2 regions of the Mixta intestinalis genome follow, and region 2 is predicted to be linked to the other one. Evidence: predicted binding sites of a transcription regulator. Region 2 holds the regulator's gene; the other holds the start of a gene.
The links. The regulator Fur, encoded in region 2, represses iron uptake genes when iron is present. The targets are predictions, from matches to a motif close to ATAATAATGAGAACNACTATCAA.
Positions count from the first base shown of each region.

Region 1: the regulator Fur is predicted to act here: its motif matches at 1,822-1,844, upstream of C7M51_RS05295 (TonB-dependent siderophore receptor).

Region 1 is NZ_CP028271.1:1,114,391-1,119,469, reverse strand. Features, by position in the region: gene treA (alpha,alpha-trehalase TreA) at 39-1,706, shown strand; gene C7M51_RS05295 (TonB-dependent siderophore receptor) at 1,935-4,094, shown strand; gene C7M51_RS05290 (SDR family oxidoreductase) at 4,330-5,079, opposite strand, start outside.
Region 2 is NZ_CP028271.1:589,174-594,252, reverse strand. Features, by position in the region: gene fldA (flavodoxin FldA) at 5-535, shown strand; gene fur (ferric iron uptake transcriptional regulator) at 894-1,337, shown strand; gene C7M51_RS02735 (beta-N-acetylhexosaminidase) at 1,439-4,096, opposite strand; gene chiP (chitoporin ChiP) at 4,213-5,079, opposite strand, start outside.

The sequences.
Region 1 (5,079 bases), 530 kb from region 2:
CTTACAGGCTGTGTCTGGTCTGGACAAGGAGAACAATGATGACGAAAAAGGCCGTAAATTCTCAATGGAAAGGCGCGTTGCTGTTGCCTTTGTTGATAACGGGTGCGCTGGCTACGGGATCTTTTTATGCACAGGCTGCGGAAAATCAGCAGCAGGCTGAGGCACCTCAACCGCCGGATGTCCGTTTTGGGCCGCTGTATCACGCGATACAGTCAGCAAAATTTTTCCCGGATCAAAAAACGTTCGCCGATGCGGTACCGAAATATAATCCGGCTTCGATTCTCGCCGACTGGCAGATGCAGAAAAACCAGCGTAATTTCGACCTGCGCCGCTTTGTGGAGAATAATTTTACCGTGCCGGGCAAGCCTGAAGCCTATGTTCCCCCAGCCGGACAGAGCCTGCGTGAACACATCAATGGCCTCTGGCCGGTGCTGACGCGCACGACTGATAAAGTAAACCAGTACGACTCGCTGCTTTCGCTGCCTAAACCCTATGTCGTACCGGGCGGGCGCTTCAGGGAAGTGTATTACTGGGACAGCTATTTCACCATGCTGGGCCTGGCAGAAAGCGGCCACTGGGATCGCGTACAGGATATGGTCGATAACTTTGCTTACGAGCTGGATACCTACGGACATATCCCTAACGGTAACCGCAGCTACTATCTCAGCCGTTCCCAGCCGCCCTTCTTTAGCCTGATGGTCGATTTGCTGGCGCAGCATGACGGCGAGCAAACCTACGCAAAATATCTGCCGCAGCTGGAAAAAGAGTATCACTACTGGATGGCGGATGCACAAACCGTCACCGCAGGTAGTGCCAGCAAACGCGTAGTGAAACTGAAAGAGGGTACGGTGCTGAACCGCTACTGGGATGCGCGCGACGTGCCGCGTACCGAATCCTATATGGATGATATTACCACGGCACAAAAATCGCCCCAGCGTAACAAAGCGGAACTTTACCGCGATCTGCGTTCGGGCGCGGCATCAGGCTGGGATTTCAGCTCCCGCTGGTTTGACGATCCCAACGATCTTTCTACCATCCGTACCACCGAGATCGTACCGGTAGATCTGAACGCCCTGCTGTTCCATTTGGAAAAAACGCTGTCGCATGCCAGCAAGGTGGCGAATAAATCAGATGAGAGCCAGCGCTACGCGGAGCTGGCAGAAAAACGTCAGGCCGCCATTAACCGCTATCTGTGGAACGATAAAGAGGGCTGGTACGCCGATTATGACTGGAAACGTAACAGCGTACGCACTCAGCTAACTGCCGCCGCGCTGTTCCCGCTCTATGCCAAAGCTGCCAGCAGCGATCGTGCGGCGAAAACAGCGGATGCGGTAGAGAAACAGCTGGTAAAAGCGGGCGGTCTGGTTACCACCAATGTGCATAACGGTCAGCAATGGGATGCACCTAACGGGTGGGCACCGTTGCAGTGGATCGCGGTTGAAGGCCTGAATCATTACAACGAGCAGACGCTGGCGAAAGAGATCGGTATGCGCTTTCTGGAAAACGTTCAGGCTACCTATAATCGCGAGCATAAGCTGGTGGAAAAATATGTTGTTGAAGGCAATCTCGGCGGCGGCGGTGGCGGTGAATATCCGTTGCAGGACGGCTTCGGCTGGACCAACGGCGTGACGCTTAAGCTGATGGATATGTATTGTCCGCAGGGTATCACCTGTAACAACGTCGATGATATGAAAAAAACGCAGTAATTTGATATTGACCCGGCATTGCCGCCGGGTCAATGCTCTCTGTTTTAACACTATGAATCCGCACTATTTATCTGGATATATTCAGATAAATCTCCACTTGAATCAGACACAGAGAAAGATAATAATTCTCATTAGTCTTTGCAGTTACAATATGATTAACCGTTCAATTTCTTCTGTCGGTCGTCGCTCTGACAGCGCGACCTTTTTGTCTGTTTTAAGGGATATCAAATGGGAATGCCTTTCAGCCTGAAACGTTCCGCGCTGCTTTGTTCGCTGGCGCTTGCCGTACCTGGTTTTGCCATTGCTGCCGATACGCTGGTCGTTACCGCTCAGCCAGCGGAAACCGCTGATTCACCCACCGCTGGCTATCGCGCCAAAACCAGTAGCGGCGCAACGAAAACCGACCGCCCGCTGATTACTACCGGTCAGTCCGTTTCGGTGATTACACGGCAGCAAATTGAAGACCAGGGTGCGATGGACGTTAACCAGGCGCTGAACTACAGCTCCGGGGTGTTTACCAACTTTGCCGGGGCCGCCACCCGCTATGATACGGTTTCACTGCGCGGCTTCCACGGTGGCGATGTGGATAACACCTTCCTGGACGGCCTGCGCCTGATGACCGATGGCGGCAGCTATAACGCATTACAGGTCGATCCCTGGTTCCTGGAACGCATCGACGTGATTAAAGGCCCTTCTTCCGCGCTGTATGGTCAGACCGTGCCCGGCGGGCTGGTGATGATGACCTCCAAACGCCCGCAGTTTCAGCAGGAAGGCCACTTCCGGTTGATGGCGGGCAATAACAGCACGACCGGTGCCGCCTTCGATTATACCAATGCCATTAACGACCAGTGGGCGTTTCGTCTGACCGGTATCACCCGCAACAGCGATACGCAGTACGATCACACGCGTGAAGAGCGCTATGCCATTTCGCCTTCTCTGCTCTGGCAGCCGGACAGCGATACCTCTCTGTTGCTGAAAGCCTACCTGCAAAAAGATCCGTCTGGCGGCTATCATGGCTCGGTGCCGGGCGAAGGCAGCATTACCGAACGTAACGGACGTAAGCTCAGCAACGGATTCTATGATGGCGAAAGCGCAATCGATCAGTTTAAACGCCGTGAGCAAATTTACAGCTACGTCTTCTCACATCGCTTTAACGAGACCTGGGCTTTCCGCTCTAACGCCAGCTATACCCACTCCAACGTCGATCTGGATCAGGTCTACCAGATTGGCTGGATTGGCGACAGCAATTTGCTGGATCGCTACTACTCCGGCGAGCGTTCCTCGCTGGATGCCTTCGCTATCGATAATCAGCTGGAAGCCGATTTTACCACCGGCGAAGTTGAACATACGCTGGTGCTGGGTGCTGATTATCATCAGTACCGTGACAGCCTGTGGGATGCCAGCGCCTATGTGGATCCGCTGAATGCCCGCACCGGCGTCGGCGGCACACATTTCTGGCAAAGCGCCTACGATCCGGCCGATCCTGACGCCGCCCGTACTCCCGGCCTCTACGCCTATAATCAAACGCGCCGCTACCATCAGACAGGCGTCTATTTACAGGATGAGATGGCGTGGAATAACTGGCACATGACGCTCTCTGGCCGTTACGATCGCCTGGTGGCGAAAAGCACCAACGATACAACCGACACCAGCCGCCGCCGCTCCGATGACCATATCAGCGGGCGCGCCTCGCTGCTGTATGCGTTCGATAATGGCATTTCTCCCTATGTCAGCTACAGCCAGGCGATTACCCCTTCCAGTCTGCCAGACGCCAGCGGCGATCTGTTGAAGCCAACCACCGCCGAGCAGTATGAGGCTGGGGTGAAATATCAGCCGAACGGCACTTCAGATATGTACTCTCTCGCAGTTTACGATCTGACGCAGAAGGATGTCGGCAACCGCGTAGTTAACACCTCTTACTATGAACCTGCCGGAAAGGTGCATTCACGCGGGCTGGAGCTGGAGGCGCGTAATCAGCTGACGCCGCGCTTTAGCACTATCGCCAACTATTCGGTGACGCGCGTGCGCTTTAAAGATAGCGTCGATGGTAATGACGGGCATACGCCTTATGTCACGCCTAATCAGATCGCTTCGCTGTGGGGTTACTATAAGTTTGACTATGGCATCAGCGCGGGCGCGGGCGTGCGCTATATCGGCAAGCAGTGGGCGGATAATGAAAACAGTACGCGTTTGCCTTCGGCGACGCTGTTTGATGCCTCTGTTCGCGCCGATCTCGGCGCATGGAATAACCAGCTGAAAGGGGCATGGGTGCAGGTTAACGCCAATAACCTGACCGATCGCGAGTATGTCGCCGCCTGTTACGGCACCGGTAATTGCTACTGGGGCGCCGAACGTTCTGTTGTCGCCACCGTTGGCTACGATTTCTGACCGGCAGTTAACGTTTTATCAGGTCAGGCCGCGGTTGTTTTCTTGCAGACGGCTACAAAGCTTCAAAAGCGGGTGACATGTACCGAAGAGCAAAGCGTCCCGCGCCATGGAAGGCGCGGGCCGAGCTGGCAGGGATGCTATCTTTTGCGTCTTTGCGAACGGAACATGTCACCCGCGAGAACGCCGCTCTAATGAAAGAGGCACCTGCTTTCTTTCATTCTTATCGACAGCGCTATCAGCCACGCAGCGTGGCGGCAATCGTCTCCTGCCACGGGGTGGTTGGACGCCCAATCAGCTGGCTCAGCGTGCTGCTGTCATCAAACAGCCCGCCCTGCGCCGCGCCAACATCGGAATCCGCCAGCATCTCTGCCAACCCCTGCGGCAATCCCGCCTCAATCAACAGCGTGGCAAACGCCTGCTGTGACAGATTATTCCACGCTACCGCCGTACCGCTTTGGCGCGCGATCTCCGCTGCAAATTCCGCCAGCGTATAGCTGCTGTCGCCCGCCAGCTCATAGACTTTTTCCTGCGGCGTCATCTGTGTTATCACCGCCGCGGCTGCTTCAGCATAGTCCTGGCGCGTGGCTGATGCGATACGCCCCTCTCCCGCCGCGCCGGTAAACGCATGGAACTGTAATGCAGCAGGAATGCTGGCCGCATAGTTCTCGGTGTACCAGCCGTTACGCAACAGCGCAAAGCGCAGACCAGAGGCGCGCAGTGCCGCTTCCGTCTGGCGATGTTCGTCAGCCAGGCCCAGCGGTGAACGATCGGCATGTAGCAGGCTGGTATAGGCGATAAAACGCAGCGTATTTTTCTTTGCCGCATCAATCACTGCCTGATGCTGTGCCGCCCTTTTCCCTATCTCGCTGGAAGAGATCAGCAGCAGACGCTCAACGCCTGCCAGCGCCCGCTCCAGCGCAGAAGCGTCATTGTAATCAGCCTGACGAACAGCAATGCCCTTTTCTGCCAAATCGCGTGCCTTCTC
Region 2 (5,079 bases):
ACTCATGGCAATCGTAGGCATTTTCTTTGGCAGCGATACCGGCAATACAGAAAACATTGCGAAAATGATCCAGAAACAGCTCGGTAGCGACGTTGCTGCAGTGCATGATATTGCCAAGAGCAGTAAAGAAGACCTGGAGGCTTTTGATATTCTGCTGCTGGGCATCCCTACCTGGTATTATGGCGAAGCGCAGTGCGACTGGGATGACTTCTTCCCGACGCTGGAAGAGATCGACTTTAACGGCAAGCTGGTAGCGCTGTTTGGCTGCGGCGACCAGGAAGATTACGCTGAATATTTCTGTGATGCCATGGGCACCATCCGCGATATTATCGAGCCGAACGGCGCGGTAATCGTTGGTCACTGGCCAACCGAAGGCTATCACTTCGAAGCCTCTAAAGGTCTCGCCGACGATACGCATTTCCTTGGACTGGCAATTGACGAAGATCGTCAGCCTGAATTAACCAACGAACGCGTTGATAAGTGGGTGAAGCAGATTTACGAAGAGCTGCATCTGCAGGAAATTCTGGAAGCCTGATTCCGCGCTGATTGTGTACCACATCACATTGCGTAACAGGTTTTTCCTATAGAAATGATAGGTACGGGTTTGAAAATTTTATCAAACAGTCGGTAGAATACCCGTATCGGTCATACGCTTTCCTGCCGTTGTGCTGTAAAGCGGCAGGATGAAGCGAAATGTAAACGCAGCATCAGATGAGCATGAACAACGCCGGACGTAGCTCTTATTTTACTTCCACTTGCGGCTTCACGCCTCCCCGTACGGTTTTCATTTCGAAGCATCAGTTCTATAATGAGACGCATTAGCTTTAGCGTCGACCGATGTTCATGGCTGTTCAGCCACATTGTGACTAGCAAAGTAACAGGACAATATCCGCATGACTGACAATAACACCGCATTAAAGAAGGCCGGCCTGAAGGTTACGCTTCCACGACTAAAAATCCTGGAAGTGCTTCAGGAACCTGAGAGCCATCACGTCAGTGCGGAAGATTTGTACAAGCGCCTGATTGATATGGGCGAAGAAATTGGGCTGGCAACGGTATATCGCGTACTGAACCAGTTTGATGATGCTGGCATCGTTACACGCCATAACTTTGAAGGCGGTAAATCCGTTTTCGAACTGACCCAGCAGCATCATCACGATCACCTGATTTGCCTTGACTGCGGCCGGGTGATTGAATTTAGTGATGAATCGATCGAAGCTCGCCAGCGTGAAATCGCCACGCGTTACGGCATCAAGCTGACCAACCACAGTCTCTATCTGTACGGTCACTGCGCGACGGGTGACTGCCGCGAAGATGAAACATTACACGACAAATAAAAAATTGTGCTATGCAGTAATGGAAACCGGTGCCTGAGCACCGGTTTTTTTATGGCTTTGTGACGCCGGGCAAGCGTAAAAGCCTGCCCCAACGTTTTCAATCAGAGCGCTTCGCTGCGGCTGTAGCGCTCTCCATCCGGGCTGACGCTGCGTACCATAACGCTACTGCCTTCAGCAACCGTAGGCTTCATCCGCTCGTCATAGCGCAGCCAGCCTTTACCGCCATCCAGCGAGTATTCGATAGCCAGACCCGGCAGCGCAAGGTTCGCCTCCAGCTTGCCGTTGCGAATTTGCGCGCCCGGCACCGGCAGGCGGTAAGCGATACCGACTTTATCCAGCTTCGCCAGCTCACGTTGCCCCAGAATATTGGCGAAACGCTGCCAGTCGCGGTTTAACGCCTGACGATCGACAAACTGCGTGACGCCACCCTGATATTCACGCCCCGGCTGATAATCCTGCTCCCAGGAGGCACGATGCCAGGCGCGCTCCGCTACGGTAAACAGGCGCGGGAAGATCATATATTCCATCTGGTCGTCGGTACGTACGGTTTCACTCCACAGCTGCGCCGACAGCCCCCAGGCTCCGGGCCAGGGTTTATCAGAGCGTGCCGTAAAGGTTTTGCCATCACGATCGACTGAGGTCTCCGCATTTTGCGGTAGGTTATTTGGCGCAAAGCTAAACATCTTACGTTCATCGCTATAGCGCGTTCCCCAATAGTAGCCACGCTCTAACGGGTTCACCTCATAAGGGAAATCCATATAGACGTAGTCGGGGTTAGAGATAATCACATCGTAGCCTTTATTGGCCCAGTCGTTAGCGCTGTCAAAGCCGCCCCAGTAAAGTGTATCCCAGAAGTTAACCGCCACTTTTGGCGTGGCGAAGGCGGCAGCGTTCTCCGCATGTTTCACGCCATCCTGCCAGGCCTGCATACGTTCGATACCGTGCGCATGTACCTTACTGCTGACCGCCAGCGCAAAATAGCTCGGCAGATGATCGAGATCTTTCACTTCACCAGCCGCAATCATTTTCTGACAGGCGAGCGATTTTTCCCAGGGGCGATTTTCCTGGCTGCGGTCAATCAGGCCGGTACCAGGCTGCGGCTGCTGTTTATCGCTGTAGCCTGCGCCAAGGCGAATATTTTTAGCCTCGTCGCCGCCAAAGTGCCAGGTAGACAGCGGCTGCCCGGCTTCTTTATGCATCGCCTGAATTTCGCCGATAACCTTATCGACAAAGCGCTGTGAAGAGGCGAGGCAGGGATTGAGATAGCTGGTACGATCGTAAAGCTGAACGGAGGTCGTTTCAGAGGTATCAAGCGGATCGCGCAGCCGATACTCTTCTGCTTTTTCTGTTTCGCCCGCTTTCATCAGGCGCTGATAACGTGCTTCCATTGAGATGACGGCGGCGCGTGCGTGCGCAGGCATATCGATTTCCGGGATCACCTCAATATGGCGTGCCTGGGCATATTTAACGATATCGATGTAATCCGCCCGGCTGAAAAAGCCGCTGCCGTTGTTATTGTTAAAGGGACCAGAACCGAGCTGCGGCAACAGGCAACGCTGTTCGCTAAGATCGTGGCAGCGCTGGCTACCTACCTCGGTAAGCTCCGGCAGACCAGGGATAGCGATACGCCAGGCTTCATCGTCGCTGAGATGGAAGTGAAATTTGTTCATTTTCCACGCGGCCATCTGATCCAGCATACGCATTACCGCCTGCTTGCTGTGGAAGTTACGCGCCACATCAAGGAAAGCGCCACGGTAGGCAAAGCGCGGTGCATCCTGTGCTTCCAGCGTTGCAATCACCGGCAGCCCTTCAGCAGGCAGCAACGATGCTACCGACATCAGCCCGTAAAAGACACCGGCGCTGTCGTAGCCGGTCAGCTCAATACCCCGCGGGCTGATGCTGAGATGATAAGCCCCGCTTACCGCACGTTCACCGCTAAAATCCGCCTGACGAATGGTGGTACGCAAAGGAACACCGCCGCTGTTTTCCTTCACGCCCAGCAGCGCAAAGCGCGCTTTAATCACCTGTGCCTGATTATCCGGCAGCGTCAGCAAATCAAAGGCAACGCCTTTGCTTAAATCAAGATCCTGCGGGTGAACTTTTAACGCCAGCGGGGTTGGGGTAATTTGTCCACGCAGCGCCGCCGTCGGCAGCACGGCGATATCACTGTTTTTCAAAAAACGGCTGGCAGGCTGCATCAGTATATTTTTATCATCAGCGGTCCGCTTCCAGCGATCGTTAAAGGGCGCAACAAACTGCGTCAAATCTTCGGTGTCGGTACTGGCGATAATGCGCGGCTGGGCGTTTTCCGCCGTCACATACCAGCGCGGCATCACATCGGTAATAAACAGCTGCCAGTATTCATTGATCAGGGGGATCGCGATCGATTCCCCTGCGCCGATGCCGGTAAATTTCTCAGTGGGCTCCAGACGCGTCAGATCGCCATTAACATGCACGATCCTGAACCGATCGCTGTCGATCTTAATCGTCGCATGAACATTACTCATGTAGATCGCCCAGTTGCGGCTGGTCAGCGCCGGACCATTATTTGTCAGGGTAATGGTTGCCCGGTTACAGGCGGCCCAGTCAGCCCCCAACGCGGCGCAGTCGGTGCCGTGCAGGGCAGCCTGGTTATCGGTTACTTCGTAACGCACGCCAAATTGACTTACCTGATCCACAACCCGCTGCGCCTGCATTGCGTCGCTGCTGCATCCCGCCAGCGTCGCCATAATTAGCGCTGACAGCGTTAAACGTTTCATGTTTTCCCCTTATTCGTCCTGTCGCGTGGGCTTTCCTTCACCGCGTACTGCCGGTCAGCCGCAGGCGATTGCCGTTATAGCCGTTGCCCGGAGGCAGCCGTAGCTGCCTGTTCTGTTTAAAAGATGGTGAAAGGTGCAATGACGATAAATTTCACGTCTTTTTCGTCCTGGAACATGTTGCCGTAGCCGCCGCCGAAGCTGGGAACGTCGCTGTGGTTGTCATAGCGGGTAAAATGCAGCTTAAACAGCGTATCCTTCGCCCTGCCCTCCTGGATGGTGTAAATCAGATCGAGATTCCAGGCAGATTCTCTGATGCGCTGGCTCTGGTCCCATTGCGGATTGCTGCTCGGTTTGGCATCCCAGCCGTAGGCCCAGGAAGCGCCAACCTTCCAGCCCGCCATGTCCCACTGGCTGAGGTCATAGATTACGCCAGCAAAAATGGCTTTTTCTCCGTTGGCGTTCCAGTCAGAGCGTGCATCCCACCAGATATCCAGCCTGCCGTTAGAACTGGCGTAGGATGGCGTCATACGCTGCAGGAAAAAGCCCTGGTTGCCTTCGGCTTTAACCCAGGTCCCTTCGAGTCGCCAGTCAAACGGCCCCCAGGTATAGCCAAAGGTCAGCGCCTGAAGCCAGGCCATGCCGTCATAAACATCGTTGCTGTTGTTTGCCCCGCCGCTCTCCCGATCGTGCGCACCGTAGAACTGATAGCTGGTGCGTAAATCGCTATCGCCAAGCGGTGTACTCCATGAAGCTTTAGCAAAATACTGGTCCATATAATCTGCCGCCTGGCCCCATGAGGCTTCCAGGATCAGCTGATTGTTGAAATCGTAACGAGCGCCGACCGCGTGTAGCCAGGAGATGCCGGTTTTACCATCGGCCTGACGAAAGCGATAGATATGTCGATACCAGGGGGCTTTATAACGGTCGGTCCACATATAGGACATTTCAAGCTTGCCCGCTTCGGCGTAATCCTGACTAAATCC